Regions from separate parts of the Lacrimispora sp. YZC11 genome, predicted to be linked through region 2. Evidence: a T-box and tRNA genes for the amino acid it is inferred to sense, from the RefSeq annotation. Region 2 holds a T-box; the other holds one or more tRNA genes.
What was found. The T-box of region 2 lies ahead of pheS (phenylalanine--tRNA ligase subunit alpha). A T-box ahead of a tRNA ligase gene usually reads a tRNA of that ligase, here a tRNA-Phe.
Positions count from the first base shown of each region.

Region 1: it encodes a tRNA-Phe, which carries the amino acid that the T-box ahead of pheS (phenylalanine--tRNA ligase subunit alpha) is inferred to sense. The anticodon was not compared.

Region 1 covers NZ_BAAJYQ010000020.1:330,929-343,222, reverse strand. The annotation lists gene AC27IJ_RS23055 (GGDEF domain-containing protein) at 1-378, opposite strand, end outside; gene AC27IJ_RS23050 (V4R domain-containing protein) at 566-1,090, opposite strand; tRNA gene AC27IJ_RS23045 (tRNA-Gly) at 1,437-1,507, opposite strand; tRNA gene AC27IJ_RS23040 (tRNA-Phe) at 1,552-1,624, opposite strand; gene AC27IJ_RS23035 (cysteine hydrolase family protein) at 1,777-2,289, opposite strand; gene AC27IJ_RS23030 (MBL fold metallo-hydrolase) at 2,403-3,284, opposite strand; gene AC27IJ_RS23025 (DUF1848 domain-containing protein) at 3,560-4,495, opposite strand; gene AC27IJ_RS23020 (desulfoferrodoxin family protein) at 4,862-5,254, shown strand; gene AC27IJ_RS23015 (methyl-accepting chemotaxis protein) at 5,580-7,550, opposite strand; gene AC27IJ_RS23010 (alpha-amylase family protein) at 7,779-9,773, opposite strand; gene AC27IJ_RS23005 (carbohydrate ABC transporter permease) at 9,801-10,640, opposite strand; gene AC27IJ_RS23000 (carbohydrate ABC transporter permease) at 10,653-11,537, opposite strand; gene AC27IJ_RS22995 (ABC transporter substrate-binding protein) at 11,641-12,294, opposite strand, start outside.
Region 2 covers NZ_BAAJYQ010000016.1:64,995-77,288, reverse strand. The annotation lists gene AC27IJ_RS15675 (MarR family winged helix-turn-helix transcriptional regulator) at 1-677, shown strand, start outside; gene AC27IJ_RS15670 (ABC transporter ATP-binding protein) at 860-2,578, shown strand; gene AC27IJ_RS15665 (ABC transporter ATP-binding protein) at 2,575-4,398, shown strand; gene AC27IJ_RS15660 (phosphopyruvate hydratase family protein) at 4,714-5,913, opposite strand; gene pheT (phenylalanine--tRNA ligase subunit beta) at 6,057-8,477, opposite strand; gene pheS (phenylalanine--tRNA ligase subunit alpha) at 8,496-9,515, opposite strand; T-box leader at 9,591-9,837, opposite strand; gene AC27IJ_RS15645 (hypothetical protein) at 9,956-10,195, opposite strand; gene AC27IJ_RS15640 (ABC transporter ATP-binding protein) at 10,526-12,271, opposite strand; gene AC27IJ_RS15635 (ABC transporter ATP-binding protein) at 12,273-12,294, opposite strand, start outside.

The sequences.
Region 1 (12,294 bases), on a different contig from region 2:
ATCCGCCACCCAGTCAATCAGCCCGTTAAACATATCATACAGTTCTCCGGCAGATTCAAGCTTGCTGACCACATATCCTTCTTTAAGTTGTTTCCCGCTCTGGGTTAAAACAGAGAGCTGGGAGTGCAGCTGCTTAAGGGGGCCTGACAGATAATTGTCCCGGGCTGGAAGCGGCCCTTTCAGCATTCCTTCCGATAAGTCAATCGCCAGATGATTCATCTCATTTATATTTTGAATCAATTGGTTGGCTTGTCCAATAAGCTTCTGCCATTCCGGCGCAGTGGCAGCTGCGTCCATCGCATCGCATCGCTTGCCGGACAGCAGTTTCTCAAATAAATCCTGCATTGCCATTAGCATCTTATGGTCTTCCTGGTTCATACCCAGCCTCCTTATCACTACTCTTCCCCCGTTCCCAAAGCAGCACGATGCATAACCTCAACACCAAAATCCTTCGGCTTTCTTTGTCACAGTATCATAAGGTTTATCTATCTTTAGGGGCAAATCACTATGTATCTTATTTATGTATCTTATTATGGTTAAACTTCAGATTATACTTCCTGTCACGTCACCTAAGGCTCTCAGCTATGAACCGGCAGGTCCTGTCTCCCGTGGACCAGCAATCAATCTCTCTGACGCTGAACTGCGATCCACTGTAGACTTCCAGAATCCCTGCAATAAAACCCTCATCATAATCACATACCGTTTTTCCGGTAATAGGAAGTCCGGAACAATCCAGATCCTCTGAAACGGTCAGAGTAAATGAAAGGAGATCCATATCCACTCTTTCAAGACGCAGTATACCGATTTTCAGCTCCTTCAGCTTATTCGTTAAGTTAGCTATGAAGAAATCAAAGTCACCCGATAAATCCAGTACATTTTTTGCCAGTTCCTTGCCGGCCAGGTGCCCGGCAGTCCAATACAGGCGGCTGGCAGTCTCCTCGTCGTATTCGCGGGCCAAAACATCCTTTAAGGTATATTGCAGCAGACGGTAAACGAGCACCGGCACATCAGATCCTAAATGCTTTCTTCCCTCATCAATGTTTCCAAGGCATTCCCAGGTGAACTGGGACGGTTTGCTTTCATGATGCATAAAAACTCCTCCTTAAAATGTCTACTAAAAAATGCTTACCAGCAATCTCCCAAATATGCACCAGACTTACGAGCCGATAATATCACGAAGCCACACTGGTTCTTCACAGGCGTCTTGGGTATAAGATACATAGCTATTTACCAGCCTGCAACAGGTATGGTGACCCAAACAATTCATGTGAGAAATGTATACTTTATTTTATAATACAACAATTTTTTTATAATCATAATCAATATGCTTTAAATCGCCTTTTTGATGTCCTCAATAAAATGTTTGAATAAGGATTGCCATACAATAAAAAGAAACCCATTTTTAACTTAAGTTAAAAATGGGTTTCTTTTGTTAAAGCGGGTGATGGGAATCGAACCCACGTATCTAGCTTGGAAGGCTAGTGTTCTACCATTGAACTACACCCGCAAGGAATTTCTGCAAATATTTCAAAGGTGCTTTGAAAAGCACAATGCCCAAAGCCGGAATCGAACCAGCGACACGAGGATTTTCAGTCCTCTGCTCTACCAACTGAGCTATCTGGGCACAATCACTTGCGACACGGATAATTCTACAAGATTTCTTACCTCTTGTCAAGACAAGTTTTCTAAATTATGTCAAAAAAACATAATTCTCAATAAAATCTCACTCATCTTTCCATTCTCAAAACCAGAACGTACGTTTCCAAGATTTGCAGATCAAAACATATCACATGCCTGCTCAAGACTTACACACTTTGAATATCTCACATTCCACATTTTTTCATTATAATATTTGTATGACTGCTCCGCGGTCATATACTCATTATCAACAGTTGTATTGCAATAAGCCGGAACTATCATTTCAAATCCATGTTCAAAACCACACTTTATCGTTGCATCCAAACAATAATCGGTTTGTAAACCTGCAATCATAATGGTATTTTCGTTTTTAGAGCGTAAATATTCAGATAAACCCGTATCCCTAAACGCACTGTTAAAATGTTTATCAAATATTCTCTCGTCATTCATTGGCGAAAACTGCTCAAATATTTCAAATCCCTTTACACCCTTGGTCAGCTCAAAACCATCATCGTGACGTACATAAATAATCTCTACGCCATTGTTTCTTGCTAAGCGCAGTAATTGTTTTAGGTTATTGACAAATGTTTCATATTGAAAAAGTTCATCTGTGACAATCATATCCTGTGTATCCACTACCAACAGTACCATTTTAATGCCTCCTGATCTTATATATTGAACATAAGATAAACTTCCTGTAGGTTTGTAATCATTCGCCTGCAGAAGTGATTGCACATAATCTGCAATAATTTAGATAAGGCTGTTTACTCGATTGTTTTCCAAAGCAGTTGTCCGTGTTCGAAAATTACTGCAATCCGCCCCGTATCCTTTAGCCAGGAAAGATAGGAACGAACGGTACTGCCAACAAGCACATATTGCTCAAAGTTCATATCCAGGCCATAATCAATGAAAAGCTGCTGTAAAACCTTTTCAAAGATAATCGGATTCTTACAAATATCAAGTATCTTTTCTGCTATTTCATAAACCTTGTCAATGTTAATCTGAGCCAGTGGGGCGATGTTGTCCGTCACTTCTGCGTGGGCAGGTACAAAAACCTTTGCTTTTAGGGTCTTCACCATCTCCAGGGTTTCAAGGTAAGCAGATACATCATAGATAAACCCGATTTGATATTTTTCCAGCGTCTCTTTGCTTGATAAGCAGTCTGCCAAATAAACAACGTCATCCATATCTCTATAACCCACCATATCAAAGAAATGGCCGGGAAGATGAATGACACTCATGCCCTTTGGAAGAACATCATCAGTAAGATATTCTGCGCTGCTCTCCTGCGCCATTAAGAATTTGTGCCGCAAGTCCTTTGGAGGGAACCCGCCATACAAAAAAGACGGTTCAAGAAGCGTATGATTTGTAAAGTCACATTCAATACCTGGAGCATAAATTTTGCATCCGGTTTGATTCTGCAAATACTTATTACCGCCGATATGGTCGGCATTTGAATGAGTAATATATATTGCTGTCAGCCGCCAGCCATTGGCATCCAGTATCTGCCTGACTTTTCGCCCTGCATCCTTATCACTCCCACTGTCAATAAGGCATACATCCAGATCATTAAGCTTAACAATGCCAATCTTTGCCGGACTTTGAACGTAATAGCAATTTGTACTAACCTGATTTAACTCATACATTTGTGAAACCTCCAATCAGTAAAAATCCATATATTGTGGATATATAAGTTTGCTTCGTATCAGCTTTTATATATTAAAAAATTATACCAGATTTCTCACCATACTTTCCACACATTTTTATAAACTAGTGGATGGCTGCCCATTTCCTATGCTGTTATCTCCTGCCTTTGTATTCTCAGGAGAAAGGCTTTATCCCCTGCCAGCCATGTCGCTATGGCCGGCACTTGCATCTCAGGCAATAAAAGCTATATGATTATAATAAGAAATAATCCTGGTCACAGAAAAGGAAGAGTCGGGTCCTCCCGGACTGGTTTTGCTTTCCGCTGTGTGATCCTGTCTCCTTCTTCCACCTTTCCGCAAAGCAGAGGGCTATGCACATCATATAAAGTACTCTTTCTCTTCACCGCCTCCACGCTGTCATTGGCATAGCAATACCTGCACCCGGACAGGCAGGTGTCATAGGTTCCCACTTCAACGCTTTCCAGGCATCCGCATTCCATTCTTTGGTTTTTATCCTTCCTCCGGCATACAGGACCGCCAATTAAATGTTCCGCCATAACGGGATCAATGCAGCTTCCCCGGGAAACTCCTACAGAGCTTAAGTTTGTTTTTTCCGCACACGCTTCTATCCTGAGTCCGTAGGTCCCAGCGATCCCAGCCAGCCTTCCAGCCAGCTTCTTCATCCCTTCCTCATTCATTTCTTCTACCGGGATTCCCTTCATGTTACGCTCTGTTTTCCCATACTTGTCCAGAAAGCTGATCACTACTTTATCCGTCAAACCGCATACGCCTCTGGCGATTTCCTCAAAGGCCCGCAAATGGTATTCCTCCCGGTACCGGCCGTTAAGGAATATGGGATCATACCGCCAGACCATACGGTCCTTTCCTACTTGTTCTGCCGTATTCCGGAAAACATCGGTCAAACGTCTTTTATCCGGCAGGCCAGGTTCAATATCTTTCCCATATCCAGTCAGCGTGAATTGGATATAAAAAGGAATGTCCCCCAGCTCCCGGATCCGTTTCATCATTGGTTCCGGGTTTTTCGTCCAGAATACTATAAGCTCCACCTGCTCCGGGGAAAGGTCGATCCTGCTGATCTGATGACTGTTCATGGGATTTTTTACGTAAAGGTACCCCTCCATTAACCTGTCAAAAAACCAATCCGGATAAAATTGTGGAATATCGGTCCTCCTGCTGACACTGAGTATCATCTCATCTTACTCCTGTCTCTTCTTAGTAAAGCCATTATAAGCCAACAATGCGCCCTCTTCAACGGCTTTAAACCATATTTTTTTAATTTTCAAAAAATGAGCCGCTCAGGACGGTACATACGCCTTCCTAAATATTCACAAATTCATGAAAGAGCAGGAGAACTTTTTAATCAGTATAGATACGGGAAGAATAGACTGGTAGCGTTAATAAAATCATGGTAACCGTATGGAAAAAGTTGGCATAATGTTTCTGCTATCATATGGGAATTCTGATAAATGAAATGAAGCAGCTTTATATCAGCGCCCGCAATGATACCCATTTTTAATATGAGATAAAAAAGAAGAATTCTTGATTGGAGGATCCCCATGAAAAACGAGCCTGTATTTTTAACCGACAAAAACCATAACGTCATTCTGGAAGCCATCTCCGGAGCTCCCAATGCTGCACTTCCGGACAGCTTGAAGCCTTTTGAAATATTGGAACCTAATACCTCGGACGGAGCCGCAGAAAAGCATGTCCCGGTCATTGAAACAGAAGGAAACCATGTGACCGTAAAGGTAGGCAGCACGTTCCATCCCATGACCGAGGATCACAGTATTACCTGGGTCTGCTTACAGACAACGGCAGGAAGCATCATGAGGGTAAGCTTAAGCCCGGACTGTGAACCGGTGGCACAATTTACACTGGAGGACGGCGATTCTCCAAAGGCCGCTTTCGCCTACTGTAATCTTCATGGGTTCTGGAAAACAAAGGCGTAACGAAAAAACTCCCCAAAGTCCACGGTATCCTAGAGACAATTTAAGAAAAACAAACCAGATACGAAATAATCCCTGAGCAAATGAACAAGCTCAGGGATTATTATATTTGACACACATTTTATTATGATCGTCATCCCAGCGGATCGGATTCACAGAGCATATTTCTGCTTGCAGTCTTCTTCATCAGCCGAACAGACAAAACACATACCAGAATGGTGAGCAAGTCCGCAGCGGGCTGTGCAAAATAGATTCCTGTCACGCCAAACAGTCTGGGAAGCACTAAAATTGTCCCTATGACACCGCAGAGAGCCGGGATTGGCCTTTTTTAATTTTCTTTTTCTTCATGGGAAACAGATTCCTCAAACAGTTTGAACTTGGCGACCTCCTGCCTCAAAGCCTGTGCCTGTGCTGCCAGTTCTTCACTGGAAGCCGAGCTTTCCTCCGCTGCTGCTGCATTGGACTGCACCACGGCAGATACCTGGGAGAGTCCTTCCAGGATCTGTTCCATAGCCTTGGCCTGTTCCAGAGAAGCTGACTCAATCTCTTCCATCACCTGTTCTACAAGAATAGATTTATCTGCGATCTCTTTTAGGATTCCTGCCGTCTCATCCGTCCGTTTCTTTCCCTCTGATACCGCCTTTACCGTATTCTCGATCAGTCGGGCAGTCTGTTTTGCCGCATCAGCGGACTTGGCTGACAGGTTCCGCACTTCTCCTGCAACTACCGCAAATCCTTGGCCCGCACTTCCTGCCCGGGCCGCCTCAACAGCGGCGTTTAAAGCCAGAATGTTGGTCTGAAATGCGATGTCCTCAATCATCTTCGTGATGCCGGATATCTTCTCAGAAGACAGGCTTACCTCTTCCATCGCTGAATGAAGGCTCTGCATGTGCCGGTTGCCTGCGCTGACTCTTGTTGCGGATTGCTTTACATAGTCGGAAGCCTTCCGTACATGATCCGAATTATCTTCTGTCATTTCCGAAATATTTACAATGGAAGCATTCAGTACCTCTACCGTTTCCGCCTGCATGGCTGCTCCGGAGGCAAGCGCCTGGGAGGCACAGGAAACCTGTCCTGCTCCAGAATTAACCTCCTCTGCAGAGGAACGGATGTTTATTATGGTATCATTTAAACGGGAAGCAATCATTTCCATGGAACTGCGTATTCCGTTAAATTCACCTGGATATTCACAATTACTTTGAACCGTAAGGTTCCCACAGGAAACCTCCTGTAAAAACCCGGAGATATCATAAATGATATCTCTGTATTTCCCCGCCATTTCATTTACCTTTTCCCCGATCCCCCCTATTTCATCTTGGCGTTTCATATGCAGTTCAATGCTTAAATCTCCGGCGGATAACTGATCAATGGAATTAACCACCTGTCCGATTGGCTTCGTGATCCGGTCCGTAATCCGAAGCATTATTAAAACCGCAAGTATCAGAGAAACAGCTCCCAAAATGACAGCGTTTAACATGGAGGTTAGAACACCGGACATAAATTCCGATTCCGAAGCGGTCACATTCACCGACCATCCATTAGTATTTTTCACAGGAGTATAAGAACCAAATCTATTTTCTCCGTTCCAATGGTAGAATCCAAAGCCGGTTTCACCGTTTACCATAGCTGATTCCAGTTTAGCAATCTCACCATAGGCGGATCGATTAGTTTTTACAGCCTCAGCGTCATTTTGCCTGGATAATACCAGAGAAAAATCATCATGGGCCACTTTCGTGCCATCCTTGTTTAAAATATAGGTACTTCCGGTATCTCCAAGTTTTGTATCCTCGATCATCTCCTGGAAAACAGAATAAGGGAATTCAATTATGATGACAAGGTCATCATAGGGGTATGCATATTCAAAGGATGCGGAATCCTTATGAATCATTGGGTCGGATAAAAAAGGAGTTCCGTTCTTTGCCTGGAGGTATGCATTGTCCTGTTCATAGGATTTTCCATTGACAACAGAAGTCCCGTCGGAGGAAATGATATCGATGTTATTAAGGCCGTACTGGGAACAAGAGATCCGCAGAAATATACTGATATTGCCCTCTCTCTGCACATTTCCCTTCATATAAAGGGCGATTGACTCGGATATTATGGAATACTCTTCCAGCTTCTGGGCTATTTTTTCAGAAACCAGTTCCGAAGTTTCCTTTAAGCTCTTGGCCAGCGACTTGCGGGTCGTATTATAAGTCAGATAAATGGAGCCTATGGACAATACAAATACAATACAGATGATACATCCAATTGTGAATGTTACCATTTCCTTTTTTATTCCCTTGTATTTCCTTTTCATATTATGTTATCCTCCGATATCCATTTTCCCCTCTGTCATTACAATTTACAGCGGTCTAATGCGTATATCGGCAAATATTCAGATAACTATATGAATTTTACTAAAGTTTTACATTTATTTAAACAACTTTTTACAAACCAAGCAAAGAATACCCTATAAAATGAAGCCATGCCCTTTATAAAGCTGGTGACTCCCTTTCTGCGCCAGGCGCAAAAAGGGGCATCAGAATTAATATTGGATACTTATCATACAATGACCTTCTATTTTATCTAACCGGAAGGAAATATATTGTCCGTCTCTTACGAAAGGAACGGCTGCTTCTCCCGGGACCAAGGCAACGGCTGCCGGCTGCTTATTACCTGTATATATTTTAAATTCCACACCATACAGGGGGATAACATCTTCTACCGTACAGATATCCTCAGATCGTTTTTCTGTAATGTAATGAAGGATATGAAGAATATCCCGTTTCTCTTGTTCCTGATGATTTAAGGTTGTTATCATAGTGGAGGGTCCGTTATGGCTCACTAATTTATGTTCCAGGCATAACGCAACCGCATCCTTTAGCATTAGCTTGCACCATTTGGCGGCATTTTTCCGGTACAGCTTAAAGATGGGATGTGCAAAATAAATCACATTTCCATTTCGGACCACCTCCGGATATCCAACCTTCCCGGAAGAAGGTGCATGCTGGTGAGAGCAGAAGGTTTTTCCGGAACGGTCGAAATAAGGTTCTATTTTATCCATTAAAACCTCCCCGCCGTTTGCCTCCACGTTATGACCTCTTAAGTACATGACGTACTCTTCTTTATATAAATCTCTTCCAATGATCTGATTCGGCATCACAAATTCCCTGTAATACGGAGATTCCTCTTTCCATGTAATACCGTATATATTATCTTTCCTGTATTTATTAAGGCAGGAATCATAAGAACCGATTACTTTACCGCCATTGGCAATATAGTTCTTCATCACTTTTTCCAGCTCTTCATTGTAATAAATACAATCCGGTAAAATAATTAACTGATAGGAATCCATGGTCGTCTTGCTGTCAATAACATCAAACTGAAAAGAAAGCTCCTGAAGCATTCGAACTGCTCCGATTAAAGAAGGAGAAATTCCCAGGTTATATTCTCCCTCAGGATAGAATTCTTCCGGTGTAAGGACTGCGATCTCCGCAACCGGCTTCGCCTCCCTGCAGTAAGGTTCTTTTTCCCTGACACTCTTATATACCTTTCCAATCAGGTCATAAGCTCCTTCCGATAGCCGGCCTCCTGGATGAAGCTGGTCTCCGATGGAACAGCCTGCCCCCATAGCCAGCATGTGAAAACATTCCAGCTCCAGGGCCGCCTGATTCTTCAGGGAATGGAAATCCCCCCAGTAGGTATGGAATTTTCCGGTCATTCCTATCATGTCCATTCCCAGGGTTCGTGCATATCGGCTGGTAGCGGGAAAATGGTCATAGCCCCAGCCTCCGCTTGGTAAGGATTCCAATTCCAGATGGCTGTACTCTTTAAAATTATCCTTAGATGCCGGACCTACATGGGAGCTGTTATAGAAAACAGAGGCCTCAGGAACTCTCTCTTTAATAACCGCTGTAATTTCCGTTTTAAATTCCTCTAACATTTGCAGAGAATACTTTAATCTTACTGCCTTTTTTCTGCTGTCCAGATGAATTTCCTCCATTTTCTTTTTACAATGGTCACAACAGCAATCTACCTGAAATAAAATATCCATAAAGAATCCGTCAATGCTCTCCACTCCCACCACATCCATTATATCATGGAGATGCTCTATAAAGAATTTACGATAACCACTGTTTAAACAAATTGTATGATAAAAATGAGGTTCTTCCACATTCTGGGTATTGATATAATTCCCCTGCTCGTCTACGGAGAGCCATTCCGGATGTTCCCGAATTATACGGCCGTCCCATTGTACCGTGGTATAAATCGGCACTTTGATTCCCCTGTCATGACAGGCCTTTATCTGGTCTAATAACAGATTATGATTGGTAAGGCCGGGATGGATGAGGTCTGCGTGTTTTCTGGATGGATAATACAGCCAGCCATGATGACATCTTGCAAAGCAGGTAATGGAATCCACATTGGCTTTTTCAAGTCTCTTGGCAAACTCCTCCCCATTAAAATCTGTACCAACCTCTGGTATGTATTCACTGGTGTGAAAATCCAGATGAACCTGTCTGAATCTTAAATCGCCCATTGCTTATCCTCCTGATCTGAACATTGTTTATTCTTTTACAGCCCCTGCTGCCAGTCCGCCCTCTACTTTTTCCTGGAATAACAGGTAAAGAATCAGTGGCAATGCAACCGTAATTACGATAGCTGCCATTAATGGACCGTAATCACTTCCTCTTTCACCGTTAAAATTCAGCAACCCCAGGGAAATAGGCTTCAATTTTTTATCGTTGATAAACAACAGCGGGAATAAAATATTATTCCAGGACGATAAAAAATTAAAGATTGAAATAGTAGATAATGCAGGAATACAAAGTGGGAGTATCACCAGCCTGTATACCTGGAAATACGTTGCACCATCGATTACTGCCGCTTCCTCCAGAGAACGATTGACGCCTTTCATAAAATTAGTCATTACAAGAATACTAAAAGGAAGACTAAAGGATACGTAGATTAGAATCAGGGCCAGTATATTATTTTTTAAGTTCAAGGCACCTATGATATAAGCAACAGGCACCAATACCGTATGCATGGGAACCATCATTCCTACGGTAAAGAATAAAAGCAGAAACTTATTCCCTTTAAAATCGAACCTGGATAAAACATATGCCGCCATGGAAGCCATAATTGCCAATATAATAACAGTAGCGCCGGCCTGCAGGATACTGTTGATAAAATACCGGCTCATATTGGCTTCTTTCCAGGCTACGATATAATTGACAAACTGCGGTACCTTGGGCAGCGCAAATGGGTCTGAAAAGATTTCAAGCTTTGTTTTCACAGAGGATAATAAGGTAAAAACCATCGGCATGGCAAATACCACTGTCATTACCAGCAGATATAAGTACATGATGACTTTACCAAGCTTGCTCTTTGATTCTGTTATTTTCATAGCTTTCCTCCCTTAATCTTGTTTACGGGACATTATAAAATTACTTCCTAATGTTCCTGCCAGGCAGGCAATCAGAATAATAATGCCTATAGCGCTCCCAAGTCCATAATGGCTGTATTTAAATGTCTCATTGTACATTAAAGTTGTAGGAAGATTCGTCAGACCGTTTGGACCTCCGCCGGTCATTGCAAATACCAGATCAAAAACTTTCACAGAGCCGATAATATCCATTAAAATGCACATGGAAATTGTAGATTTTAACATAGGAACCGTGATCTCAAAGAACTTATGAACGGCAGATGCTCCGTCAATAGAGGCTGCCTCATATAGCTCATCTGAAATTGTCGTAAGTCCTGCGAGGAGAATGACCATATAGTAGCCGATACCAGCCCATATATTAACAAATACAATGGTATTCATTGCAGTTGCAGGATCCACCAGCCAGGGAACTACCCGGTCGGCCAGACCGATGTTCTTTAACAAAGCATTGAGAGAACCGGTGGGCATGAACACAAAGTACCACATCAAACCAACGGAAGTTAACGGAAAAACCGTAGGCACAAAAAATAGAGCTTTAAATGCCCGGTACCCTTTACATTTGGTATTAATTGCAACTGCCGTTAATAAAGCAATGGGCGTATGGAATAATACGCTGAAGAATACCATTTTCACCATATTTTTAATGGAAAGTAAAAAGTCCGCGTTATGAAATGCATTGATATAATTTTTAAGTCCAACAAATTTAAGAGCCGCACCCGAGATACCATTCCACTCAACCAGTGAAAAGTAAAACGCCAGAATTAAAGGTACAATTTGAAATAAAAGATATACGATCAATGCCGGCAGCAAAAACAGTGCTATGTACACTTTTACTTTTCTGTTTTTTAATGTTATCAATGAAATTCCTCCTTATAATGAAAAGGAATTTCATAATTCAATATCAAATATAGTTAGAAATATCTACATATATTTAGAAATGAATTCTGAAATTCCAGATCATTTATTTTGCATTATCAATCTCAGCCTGGATTACTGATGCTGCATCCTGGGCAGAGGCCCCTGTAAATAAGCTTACAATTGAATTTCTTGTTCTATCCTGCATGGAAGTCAAAGGATCAAAGTCGAATACGTCAACACCGATGCCCTCAGAAGTTCCTCCAATCTCTACATTCTGGATAAATAAGTCGGTACATTTTGACTTATCCAAATCCAGATCGGTTCTTGGAATCAAGAAAGCCGCTTCTTCTGCAAATCTCTTAGCTGCTTCTTTACCGGTTAGCATTTTTAATAATTCAATCGTCAAGTCTAATTCTTTTCCTTCTAATTTACCGCTTACCATGTAAGGACTCAGGATCTGCATATCCTGATTTTTGAATTCAGGTTTTTCTTCAAAATAGGGAAACTTTGCAACCTTAATATTATCTGACACAGGAGTGGCTGATTTATCTGTAAATGTACTGATGTTCCAAGGTCCGGTAATCACCATTGCAGCTTCCCCCTGCTGAAATTGAGTTAAAGCAATATTATCTGTGATACCTGCAGCACTTGGATCAAAGGCACCTGCATCAATTAAATCTTTTTCAAACTGTAATGTCTTTACGACGCCCTCATCCGTCCACTTCATCTCTCTGTTTCCTAATAATTTTGCTGCTTC
Region 2 (12,294 bases):
TGCAATGGCTCTTGCAGCGTCACCATTTACAGAAGCATGCAGAACATGGCCCCATGGCTGATCCAACCCGCGGGCAAGGCAGGGTTTTGGCTATGCTCAAAATGCAATCTGAAATCAGCACAAAAGACCTGTCTTATCTGCTGGGCATTCGGATACAATCCCTTAACGAGCTTCTTAACAAACTGGAGAAAAGCGGTTATATCACCCGTACCCCTTCGGAAGCTGACAGACGAGTCATGCTGGTGCAGCTCACGGAAAAAGGAAAGGATGAGCAGCAGCCCCGCCCGGATTTCGGAGATATTTTCAATTGTCTCAGCGAGGAAGAACAAACCGTTTTCGGTGAGTATCTAGACCGCGTCATTGTGGCACTTGAAGCCCAGCTTGGGGATGATGAAGACGACGAAAGGTTCGAATGGATGCGCTCTGCCCGTGAAAGAATGGGAAATGAAAGGTTTGAAATGATGTTTATGCGCGGCGGCAGGCATCCTTTTGACCGCAGAGAAGACTTTCATGGCTGGCCAGACAGAAGACCGGGAGATGCGCCCGGCGCCGGACATTTTGAACCGGGCCACAATGATCCAAGGTTCAACGGACACGGTTCCAATTACTTTGGCAGACGGGGTGACGGCAGACATACGCCTCCGCAGCCCAAAGCTCCTCACGATGACGAAGAATAAGTAACGATAACCTACAAATAACAGCATTGGCGCTGTCTTTCTGAAAGCCGATTGGCAGCGCCTTTATTTTTTTGCGCCTTTTTTCAGGCAGAAAGGAACTATTATGTCTTTTATTATACTTTTTATTTATGGAATCAACCATCTCATCCGCACCATTTTGGGTCAAAAAGGGGGGACTGCCAATGCTTAGGATTTTGAAACGGCTGCCCCCGGTAAAAACTGCGCTGGCAATTGTGTTCCTGCTTGTTCAAACGGGATGTGCCCTGTATCTCCCTTATCTTACGGCAGGCATTGTTGACAAGGGTATCGTAACCGGAGACATAGGCTATATCTGGCGGCAAGGCGGTCTTATGCTGATCTTTACCGTTTGCAGTCTGGCCGCGGCAATGCTTAACATGTACATTGCCGGAAATATCGCCTTTAAGATAGGTAAGGAATTAAGGAATGAGATTTTTACAAAAGTCCTTAGTTTTTCCAAAACCGAATATGACAAATTCGGCATTTCGGCACTCATCACCCGCAATACCAACGATGTTACGCAGGTGCAGAATGTATTGGAGATGTTCCTTAAATTTCTGATTCTCTCCCCTCTCTATCTTATAGGAGGCATATATCTCACATGGCGGTTAAGCCCCGGACTGGCGATCCCGTTTATGGTCGTCATTCCCTTTATGGCAGCTGCAGCAGTGGTCATCCGCCGCTTTGCCACGCCTCTGTACGGCAAAATGCAGAAACTGCTGGATAAACTGAATCTGCTGTTCCGGGAGGGCTTGACCGGAGTCCGTGTGATCCGCGCTTTTGCCAAGGAAGATGAGGATTACGAGAAGTATGAAGAAATCAATCGGGCTTATACCCAAACCTCTGTCACGGCAGGCACCATCATGAGTATTTTTGTACCTCTAATCACACTAATCCTGAATATGGCTACCCTAGGCATCCTATGGATCGGCGGAAATCGTGCTGTCTCCGGAAATTTAGAGGTGGGGGCAATCATAGCAGCCATTAACTATTCGATGCAAATCCTGTTAGGTTTTGGATTGTTGACCAATGTCATCCTCACCCTTCCCCGCGGCCAGGTATCAGCAAAGCGCGTTTATGAGATTCTGGATACCCCTTTGAGCATTATGGATGCCCCTGAATCACAAACGGCGGCTGACAACTCCACCCTTTCCTTTGAGCAGGTAAGCTTCCGTTATGGGGGCGCGGCGGAAAAGACCCTTTGCGATATCAGCTTTACAGTGAACAAAGGGCAGACCCTGGCCATCATCGGCGGTACCGGCGATGGAAAAACTTCACTTCTCTCATTGATTCCTCGTCTGTATGATGTGGAAGAAGGCAGCGTGAAAATCAACGGCATTGACGTACGTAACATGGCCCAGGCCGATTTACGCAAGCTGGTCAGCTCCACTCCTCAAAAATCTTCACTGATGATGGGTACTATCCGCAGCAATATGCATCTCGCCAAGCCCAACGCAACAGATGAAGAGATTTGGTCAGCGCTAGAGGATGCTTGCGCCGCTGAATTTGTTAAAAAATTACCAGACGGTCTTGACAGCCAGGTGGAAAAAGGCGGCGGCAATTTTTCCGGGGGACAGCGGCAGCGGCTCTGCATTGCCCGGACCTTGCTTAAGAACGCGGCAATCTATTTGTTTGATGATTCCCTCTCTGCCCTGGACTTCAAAACCGATGCTGCCGTGCGGGCAGCCATGAAAATACGGCTTAAAAACAACATTGGAATCGTTGTTACCCAACGGATAAGCAGTGCACGGAATGCGGATATCATCGCAGTTCTGGATAAAGGAAAGCTGGTGGGTCTTGGCACTCATGACGAGCTTGTAAAAGACAGTCTGATCTATCAGGAAATTATACGATCCCAGGGATATAAGGAGGAAGCGGCATGAGCATGGAAATGAATATAAAAGGCAAAGGCCCGGCAGGAAGAAACTTGGGCGTCAATACCACCGGTCCCAAATCCTTATGGAAGTCCATAGTCCGGTTGTTAGGTTATATGAAAAAAAGCGGACTTCTGATCACTGTTACTCTAATTGTGGCTATTGCCGGTACAGTGATGCAGGTCATTACACCTAAAATATTGGGCGGAGCCACTACGATAATATTTGAAGGCATCAAAACAGGCATTGGCATTGACTTTAACGCGCTGCTTACGGTACTTGCCGCGGTAGGCGCCCTGTACCTTGGCGTATTTCTGGCTTCCTTTTTGCAGGAACGCCTGATGACTGTGGTTTCCTTAAAAACCACAGAAACCCTGCGAAACGCCGTCAAGGCTAGATTAAACCAGGTTCCCATATCTTATTTTGACAAACATTCCACAGGAGATTTAATGTCCGTGGCTGTCAACGATATTGATAATGTAGCTTCTAATTTACAGCAAAGCCTGACGCAGCTTATTTCCAGTGTGATCCTGGCTATTGGAACGCTTGCTATTATGCTGACCATCAGCCCGACACTCACCTTAATGGCCTGCGTGATGATTCCGGCCAGCATATTGATTACAAAAGCATTCACCCCAATTGCACAAAAAAACAACAAGAAATATGTAAAGAGCATGGGTGAGCTCAATGGTACAATTGAAGAAACCTATGAGAACTTCACGGTGATTAAAACCTTTGGCAGCGAGCAATCTGTGTTGGACAAATTCCGCAAATCCAATTCTGATCTGTGTGAATCGGGCTGGAAAGCAAAGTTTTTCGGTCAAAGTATGATGCATTTTATGATGTTGGTCCAAAACAGCATTTATGTGCTCACTGCCGCATTTGGCGCCTTCCGGGTTATGGGCGGAAGCTTGATTCTGGGAGACTTACAGGCGTTTTTGCAGTATTCCGGGCAATTCACCTCCCCCATCTCCCATCTCTCAATGGTTTGGTCGAATCTGCTGTCAGCTATGGCATCGGCGGAAAGGGTCTTTGCCCTGCTGGATGCGGAAAAAATGGAGGAATATGACGGGCCCCTTGCCTATGAGCAGGATCCGGCCAAGATCGTTTTTGACAGTGTGCGCTTTGGATACACCAATACGCCTCTTATGACCGATTTCAGCCTGCAGGTAAGGGATGGGCAGATGATTGCCATTGTCGGGCATACAGGTGCCGGAAAAACAACGCTTGTCAATCTGCTGGAACGTTTTTATGAAGTACAGGGCGGTTCGATCCGCATTGACGGATCAGACATCCGCAGTTTTGGCTATGACGGGCTGCGCCGCCGTATCGGCATGGTTTTGCAGGATACATGGCTGTTTTCCGGCACGATTTATGACAATATCAAGTACGGGAACGACAACGCTACGGAAGAACAGGTATACGCAGCCGCCAAAGCCGCATTTGCCGATGATTTCATCAGAAAGCTGCCGGAAGGTTATGATACCGTTCTGGGCGAAGGTGCAGACAATATATCACAGGGGCAAAAGCAGCTGATCACCATCGCCCGCGCCTTTGTTGCTGATCCGGAAATTATTATCCTTGATGAAGCCACTTCCAACGTAGACAGCCGCACCGAAATGGTCATACAAAAGGCCATGTGGCGGTTACTCAAAGGCCGTACCAGTTTTGTGGTGGCACACCGCCTGTCAACCATTTATCACGCCGATAACATTGTGGTAATGCAGAATGGTGACATTGTAGAAACAGGTACTCACAAAGAACTGATTTCCAAAGACGGTGTTTATGCAGATATTTATAACAGCCAGTTTTCAGGCAAAACAGCATGAATCATTCAGGCAGCGGATGTAAAAACAACCGCTGCCTTTTTTCTCAAATTAATCATTTCCCTCACTGCAATTGATAAAAATTCTACTAATAAGAAATTAATTGCGTTAATATCATTGCGCAGGATTCTTTTTTGACACATGATAATGCTGGCTTGACAGATCCAGACTCACCTCACTGTCAGATACCAGATAATTGATTATGGACACGATCCTCCGATTCATCCCAACGCCCTCCAGCGTATTTTAATTCCTTATTTGATTCAATATAACACCTGATATCCCGTCGGTTTAACAGGTTCTTTTTCCCCTGACCGGTCAGGCAAAATGTACTGCCGTCTGTCCGTGTTTCCTGTAAAATTCTTCGATACGCAGAAGTTCATTATATTTTGCGGTGCATTCTCCTCTGCACGGTGCGCCGCTCTTCACATAATCGGCACCGACAGCCGCTGCCATGTCCGCAATGAAAGACTCTTCCGTATCCTTCACATCGCTGGCAACGATCACCTTATGTCCGGCTTTTCTTGCCTTCTCCACCATTTCCAATGCCCCTGATACCGTCCCTGCCTGTTCCAACCGGATGATTGTGGCGTTAGCCGCGGCAAAATCATTGGACACCAGAAGCGTTCGGTGTTCCAGAAGCTTCATCATTTCCTTTCTTCCCTCCAGGTCTTCTTTCCACAGCCCATTCATGACAGCACAGATAGGAAAGCCATCCGACAGCCTCAAATAATAGGCCAGCATATCCTTTTGTGCCCTGTTTATGGAGATTCCGCCTTTCCTGCTTTCCTTTGAAAAACAGTAGGTGCCATTTTCCTTTTCGTACAGCCGGTCAGCATCTGCATTGATGGCCACAAGCACATCTTCCCCCGGTTTATATCCGGTAAGCTTAAAGGAATCCATTAAATAATGCAGTGCTTCCTCTGAGTTTTTCATATCCGGTTCAAAGCCGCCGCCATCTCCTGTGGAGGTGCTAAAGCCACTTATGGATAAAAGCCTTTTTAAGGCCTGGTAAATCTCCACCCCCATACGCAGTCCTTCCGAATAGGAATTTGCTCCCTGAGGTACAATCATGATCTCATGAAAATCAAGACCTTTATCCCCGCCGCCTCCGCTTATCATGCTCATCATGGGAACCGGCATCACAGGAGCCGAAGTGCCCCCCAGATAACGGTAAAGGGGAAGATGAAGTCCTGCACCAGCCGCCCTTGCGACCGCCATGGATATAGCCAGAACTCCCTGATTTCCATCTACTTCTGCCCAGTTTTCATCTCCAGCCTGGGAAAGCATCCGGTCTATTCTTCCCTGATCTGATGCATCCTCAAATAATATGCTTTCCGAAAGCCTGTCATTGACCAGCCTCACCTGCTCCTCTGCACTGCCGTTATTTCCCATGGAAACTGCTGCTCTTCCATGAGCACCGTTTTCCAGGATCACTTCAGCTTCTACTCCCGGATATCCCCAGGAATCCCTGACTATCCTGCCTGTTATTTCTATAATATCAAGGCCGTTTAACATATTTTGCCTCCTTGTCCTTTTTTACATTCTTACCGTAAGGATTGACGGAATTTACCAGATCCATGCAGGTACAGAGAAAAAATGCCAGGATGATTTGCCTCTCATCCTGGCATCTTTTTTATTGATTTACGTGTAAAAGGCTTTTATGCCCGAAGTTCAATTCCCAGTCCCTGTAATCCGTTAAGGATCTTTTTCATCACAGCAAGAACCTCCTGCTCCTCCAGGGTATGATCGCCTGCACGGAAGGTGATAGAATAGGCAACAGACTTATATCCTGATAAAATCTGGGTTCCTTCATATATATCGAAAAGCTCATAGCTTTCCAATATCTTTCCGCCCCGCTGCTCGATGATCTCTTCGATCTGTCCGACCAGAATTTCCTTTGGAACCACCATGCTGATGTCTCTTGTAACAGCCGGATATTTTGCAATTCCGGTGTATTTCCGGTCAAAGCTTGTGAACGGGATCATGGATGGCATATCGATCACCGCCACATAGGCCCGTTCCCCGATCTTATAGTTGTCAGCCACCTCCGGATGGACTTCTCCCAGATATCCGATGGTTACCCCATCATAAACGATATCTGCCTGTCTTCCTGGGTGAAGGAATGTTTTATTGCCCTTTGGATCGTAATGAGGCTTTTTGTGCATTCCCGTTTTATCGAAAAATTCTTCAATAACGCCCTTCATATCAAAGAAATCGCCATCCCCATAAAAACCAAGGGTAAATTGCATTCTTTCATCAGGAAGCTCTGTTAATGGGAGCGCCTTTGGAAGATAAATATTGGCCAGTTCATAAAGGCGGACATTCTTATTCCTGCGGTTGTAGTTGGTGGATAAGGAGTTTAACATTCCATGAAGAGGGGAGGTTCTCATAACACTGAAATCCTCTCCCAACGGATTTAAGATATTCACCGTCACGCGGAGCGGGCTGTCACCTGGAATCAGCAGCCGGTCAAATACCTTGGGGCTTTCAAAGGAATAGGTCATTCCCTGGGAAAATCCGCAGAATTCCGCCACCTCTCTTGCCACCTCTTCTATCCTTAATTTGTAGGACAGTTTTCCGGTGGTTGCTTCACCTGTTGGCAGGGATACGGGGATCTTGTCATATCCAAAGAATCTGGCAACTTCCTCCGCCAAATCCGCCATACAGTTTAAATCCTGCCGGAAGGTTGGAATAAGAACTTCGCCTGCTGGCTCATCATATCCCAAATCCAGCTTTTTAAAGTATCCAAGCATTGTTTCCGGTTCAATCTCAGTTCCCAGAAGCCTGTTCATCTTTTCCGGCTCAAAGGGAAGTCTTTTTCCCTCACGCTTCTCCGGATATATGTCGATCATGCCGCCCACGACTTCTCCTGCGCCCAGCTCCTCGATCAGCTGGCAGGCGCGGTTAATCGCCTCCTCGGCATTGTTTGGGTCAAGTCCTTTTTCAAATTTACCGGAAGCATCGGTCCTTAATCCAACTTTTTTAGAAGAAAGGCGGATATTGGTCCCATCAAAGCAGGCGCTTTCAAACACCATGGTATTCACCTCATCGGTGATCTTGGAGTTCTCTCCTCCCATAATGCCGGCGATTCCTACCGCCTTTTCCCCATCGTTGATCATGAGAATGGTGCTGTCCAGCTTTCTCTCCTGTTCGTCAAGGGTTTGGAAGGTATCGCCTTCTCCCGCGCGTTTTACAATGATTTCATGATTTGCAAGCATGTCATAATCAAAGGCATGCATTGGCTGTCCGTACTCTTCCATTACATAATTCGTAATGTCCACGATATTATTAATGGGTCGGATTCCGCATGCGGCAAGGCGTCTCTGCATCCAGGCCGGGGAAGGAGCAAGCTTGATATTTTTCACCATTCTCGCACAATAGCGGGGACAAAGACAGCTGTCTTCCACGGATACCTTCAGATAGTCATGGATATCCTCGCTGTTGCCTGTTGCAGTTACCACCGGAGGTACAAATGGTTTATGAAAGGTTGCAGCCGCTTCTCTTGCAATTCCTATCACACTATAGCAGTCCACACGGTTTGAGGTGATTTCATATTCAAATACGGAATCACGCAGGCCCAGTACCTCAATGGCGTCAGCACCTACTACTGTATCTTCAGGCAGAATGTAAATTCCGCTTTCCGGAGCATCCGGATACATTTCATTGGAAAATCCCAGTTCTTCAATGGAACACATCATGCCGCAGGATTCGATTCCTCTAAGCTTTCCCTTTTTAATCCGGATTCCTTCTTCCGGAAGGGGACCGCCGTCATGGCCTCCTGCCACCTTTCCTCCATCTAATACCACAGGAATCTTATCTCCTGTCTTTACATTGGATGCGCCTGTGACGATCTGTACGGTTTCTGCACCAACACTAACCTGACAGATGATCAGCTTATCTGCATCCGGATGACGCGTGATGGATAATATCTGTCCAACCACGATTTTCTCTAAATTTTTATCCAGGCATACATAGCCCTCAACTTTTGATCCGGTAAGCGTCATGGCATCTGTATATTCCTGAGCTGTTACGTCTAAATCCGGAACGTATGCTTTAATCCATGATAATGGTGTATTCATTGATCTATCTTCCTTTCCTTAAAACTGCTTTAAGAATCTGATGTCGTTCTCATATAACAATCTCATGTCATCAATTTCATATTTTAACAGGGCAATCCGCTCCAATCCAACGCCGAATGCAAAGCCGGAATATTTATTCGGATCGATTCCGCTCATCGTAAGCACGTTTGGATGAACCATGCCGCAGCCGAGAATCTCAATCCAGCCGGAGCCTTTGCAGAAACGGCAGCCTTTTCCGCCGCATTTAAAGCAGGTAACATCCATTTCCGCACTTGGTTCTGTAAATGGGAAATGGTGAGGACGGAATTTTACTTTCGTCTCTAAGCCAAAAAGCTCTCTTGCAAATTCCGCAAGGGTTCCTTTTAAATCCGCAAATGTGATATTTTTATCAATTACAAGACCTTCAATCTGATGGAAGGAAGGAGAATGGGTCGCATCCACCTCATCAGACCGGAATACACGGCCGGGAGCCAGCATGCGGATGGGCAGATTGCCTTTTTCCATGGTCCTGACCTGAACCGGTGATGTCTGGCTCCTTAATACGATGTTGTCACTGATATAAAAGGTATCCTGTTCGTCTCTTGCCGGATGATTCTTGGGTATATTCAACTTTTCAAAGTTATAGAAGTCGTATTCTACCTCCGGTCCTTCAATGACCTCGTAACCCATGCCAATGAAAATTCTCTCAACCTCTTCCAGTGCAATGTTGTTGGGATGGGTGTGGCCTACTTTATTCCGCCTTCCGGGAAGAGTTACATCAATCACTTCTTTTTTCATCTGCTCTTCTCTGGCTTTCTTTTGCAGGGCGGACATAGCCTCCTCTAATTTCCCCTCAATCAAGGTCCGGGCGTCATTTACCATCTGGCCCACCTTTGGCCTGTCTTCCGGTGCAACGTCCTTCATACTCTTTAATACACTGGTCAGCTCACCCTTTTTTCCAAGATAAGCGACCTTAATGTCGTTCAGTTTTTCCAGCGCATCTGAAGCTTCAATCTGCTTTAATGCTTCCTGTTTGATTTTTTCCAATTGGTCCTTCATCGGCTCTCCTTCTTTTCATGATCAAATTTTATTTACCTGCTTTAACAGAAAATGAACTAAAAAAGCTCCGCCCCAAAAAGGGACGAAGCTATATTCGCGGTACCACCCTGATTCCTGCGTATGACACAGGCACTCGGTATACGTAACGTGTATTGACGTCATGACTTACCCGCCAGACCGGCAGCCAAAGCTGTCACTGGTTTCAATCATGCTGCTTCGGTGGGAAATTCAATCTCTTAGCTGAACTTAAAAGGGCTTACAGCCGATGGCCCCTTCTCTCTGGAAGAAAATAAGGATTTACTTACACCTTCATTGCATTTAATCTTTTTAATTGTAACGTTACGTACCATTGTAATAACGGATGTTCAAAATGTCAAGGATTATTTTTATATGGATTGTATCAGAAGGTAATAAGCCGGGGATCCGGCCTTTTTCCTTTCTTAAATAGCATCTTTATAAGCTTCTTCTAAAATTCTTTTAAATTCAAGGAGTATTTCATAGGTTTCAGCCCGTTTTTCCAGGTGCTCTATAAAAATGTCAATATATTTCTTATCTTCGGCTCTTTTCGTTTTCTCAATCTGAACTCTTTCTTTTTCTTTTTTATAAAAATGGACCAGCAAAATTAAAAGTACACTCTCAGCTATCAGTGCACCCGTCAATATGATATCTAAAAAACTCATTTTTTCCCCCTGTTCTTTTAAACCTTAAAATAAGACCAAGATTTTTAAACTGTCTTTTACAGAATCAATATCTTAATCCGTTCCTGTAATGGAACCATAAAAATCATCCATACCCCCTTCCCTTATCCGTGTACTGCAAAGGAACTATTACAGGCCTGAAAGAGGCCGTCCTCTCAGCCTCCATAATCTCTGACATATTTTTACCGCCTTTGTATTATTTTATAATGAATATCGAACTTTATAAAGTGTTTCATAACAAAAAAATAATAATAGCGCCAGAAAAGCATATCTTGACTCGCTTTCTGGCGCTATTTTTAAGTTTTATGGGAACTAAACAGCAAATTGGCTATTATAAAGCTGCGCGTAAAATCCATTTTGGGAAATCAGGCTGTCATGAGTTCCCTGCTCAATGATGTGACCATCCCGCATTACAAGTATCACATCTGCTTCTTTAATCGTAGAAAGCCGGTGGGCAACGATAAAGCTGGTACGCCCTTCCATCATTTTTCCAAAAGCCTTCTGTATTTTTATCTCGGTTCTGGTATCAATGGAGGAAGTTGCTTCATCGAGGATCAGCATAGGTGGAAGACAGAGCATGACTCTGGCAATGCATAAAAGCTGCTTTTGACCCTGGGATAAGTTTCCGCCGTCTTCCGATATGATGGTATCATATCCTTCCGGCATTCGCCTGATAAAACCATGGGCATGAGCCTCCTTTGCGGCAAGAATGATCTCCTCTTCAGCCGCATCCGGTCTTCCATAAGCGATATTTTCACGAATGGTCCCTGATTTCAGCCAGGTTTCCTGAAGCACCATGCCGTAACTGGTTCTTAAGCTTTGTCTGGTCATATGGCGCACATCTGTCCCATCCACCTGGATAGAACCGGAATCCACATCATAAAAACGCATGAGAAGATTAATCACCGTGCTTTTTCCACAGCCCGTTGGGCCTACAATTGCTACTCTCTGTCCCTGACGTACTTTTAGATTCATATCCTCAATTAAGGCGGTCTCCGGGTTATAGGAAAAGTACACATGTTCCAGGGATACCTCTCCCTTTGCATTGCTAAGCACTGCAGCATCAGGCTTCTCCGGGACTTCAGGCTCTTCGTCAATCAGTTCAAACACACGTGCAGCAGAGGCCAGGGCGTTTTGAAGCTCAGTAATCACACCCGATATTTCATTAAATGGCTTTGTATATTGATTGGCATAACTTAAAAAGCTGGAAAGCTGTCCTACGGATAATAGCCCTTTTACAGCCGCAAAGGCTCCGGCGATTCCAACGCTGGCATAAACCAGGCTGTTCACGAAGCGGGTTGCAGGATTGGTAATGGAGGAAAAGAATGTGGCTTTTAAGCTCCAGACACGCAAATCTTCATTAATATCTTCAAATTTCTCCTGTGCATCGGCTTCATGTGCAAAAGCCTGCACCACCTTCTGATTTCCCAGCATCTCTTCCACAAGAGAAGTCAGCTCCCCTCTGGTCTGTGACTGCATCTTAAACATGCGGAAGGTCCTTCTTGCAATAAAGCTTGCGGCAAACAGGGAAACCGGTGTTACCAGTACCACCACAACCGTTATGGCCGGATTCATGGAAAACATGAAAACCAGTGTTCCCAAAATGGTGAGAACTCCGGTGAACAGCTGGGTAAAGCCCATTAGCAGCCCGTCGGAAAACTGGTCGATATCCGTGATGATCCTGTTTATGATATCTCCGTGAGAATGGGAGTCAATATATTTTAAAGGAAGGATCTCCAGCTTATCAAATGCCTGGGTTCTGATATCCTTTACCACCCGGTAGGTAACCAGATTGTTGATATGGCTCATAAGCCACTGGGCTGCCGCTGTTATTGCTATGATAACTCCGATTTGTTTTAAAATCGTCCACATGCCGGCAAAATCAACAGCTCCTGCTCCCACAATGCAGTCAATAGCCCGGCCTGTGAGGATGGGAACGTACAACGTCAGCAGGACCGTGACAAAGGCACAAGCCAAGGAAGCAGCAACTCCCCATTTATAACGGCCAATGCAGCTAAGGATCCGTTTGACAGTATATCTGTAATTTTTTATGTCCATGCTATTGCACCTCCTCTTTAGAC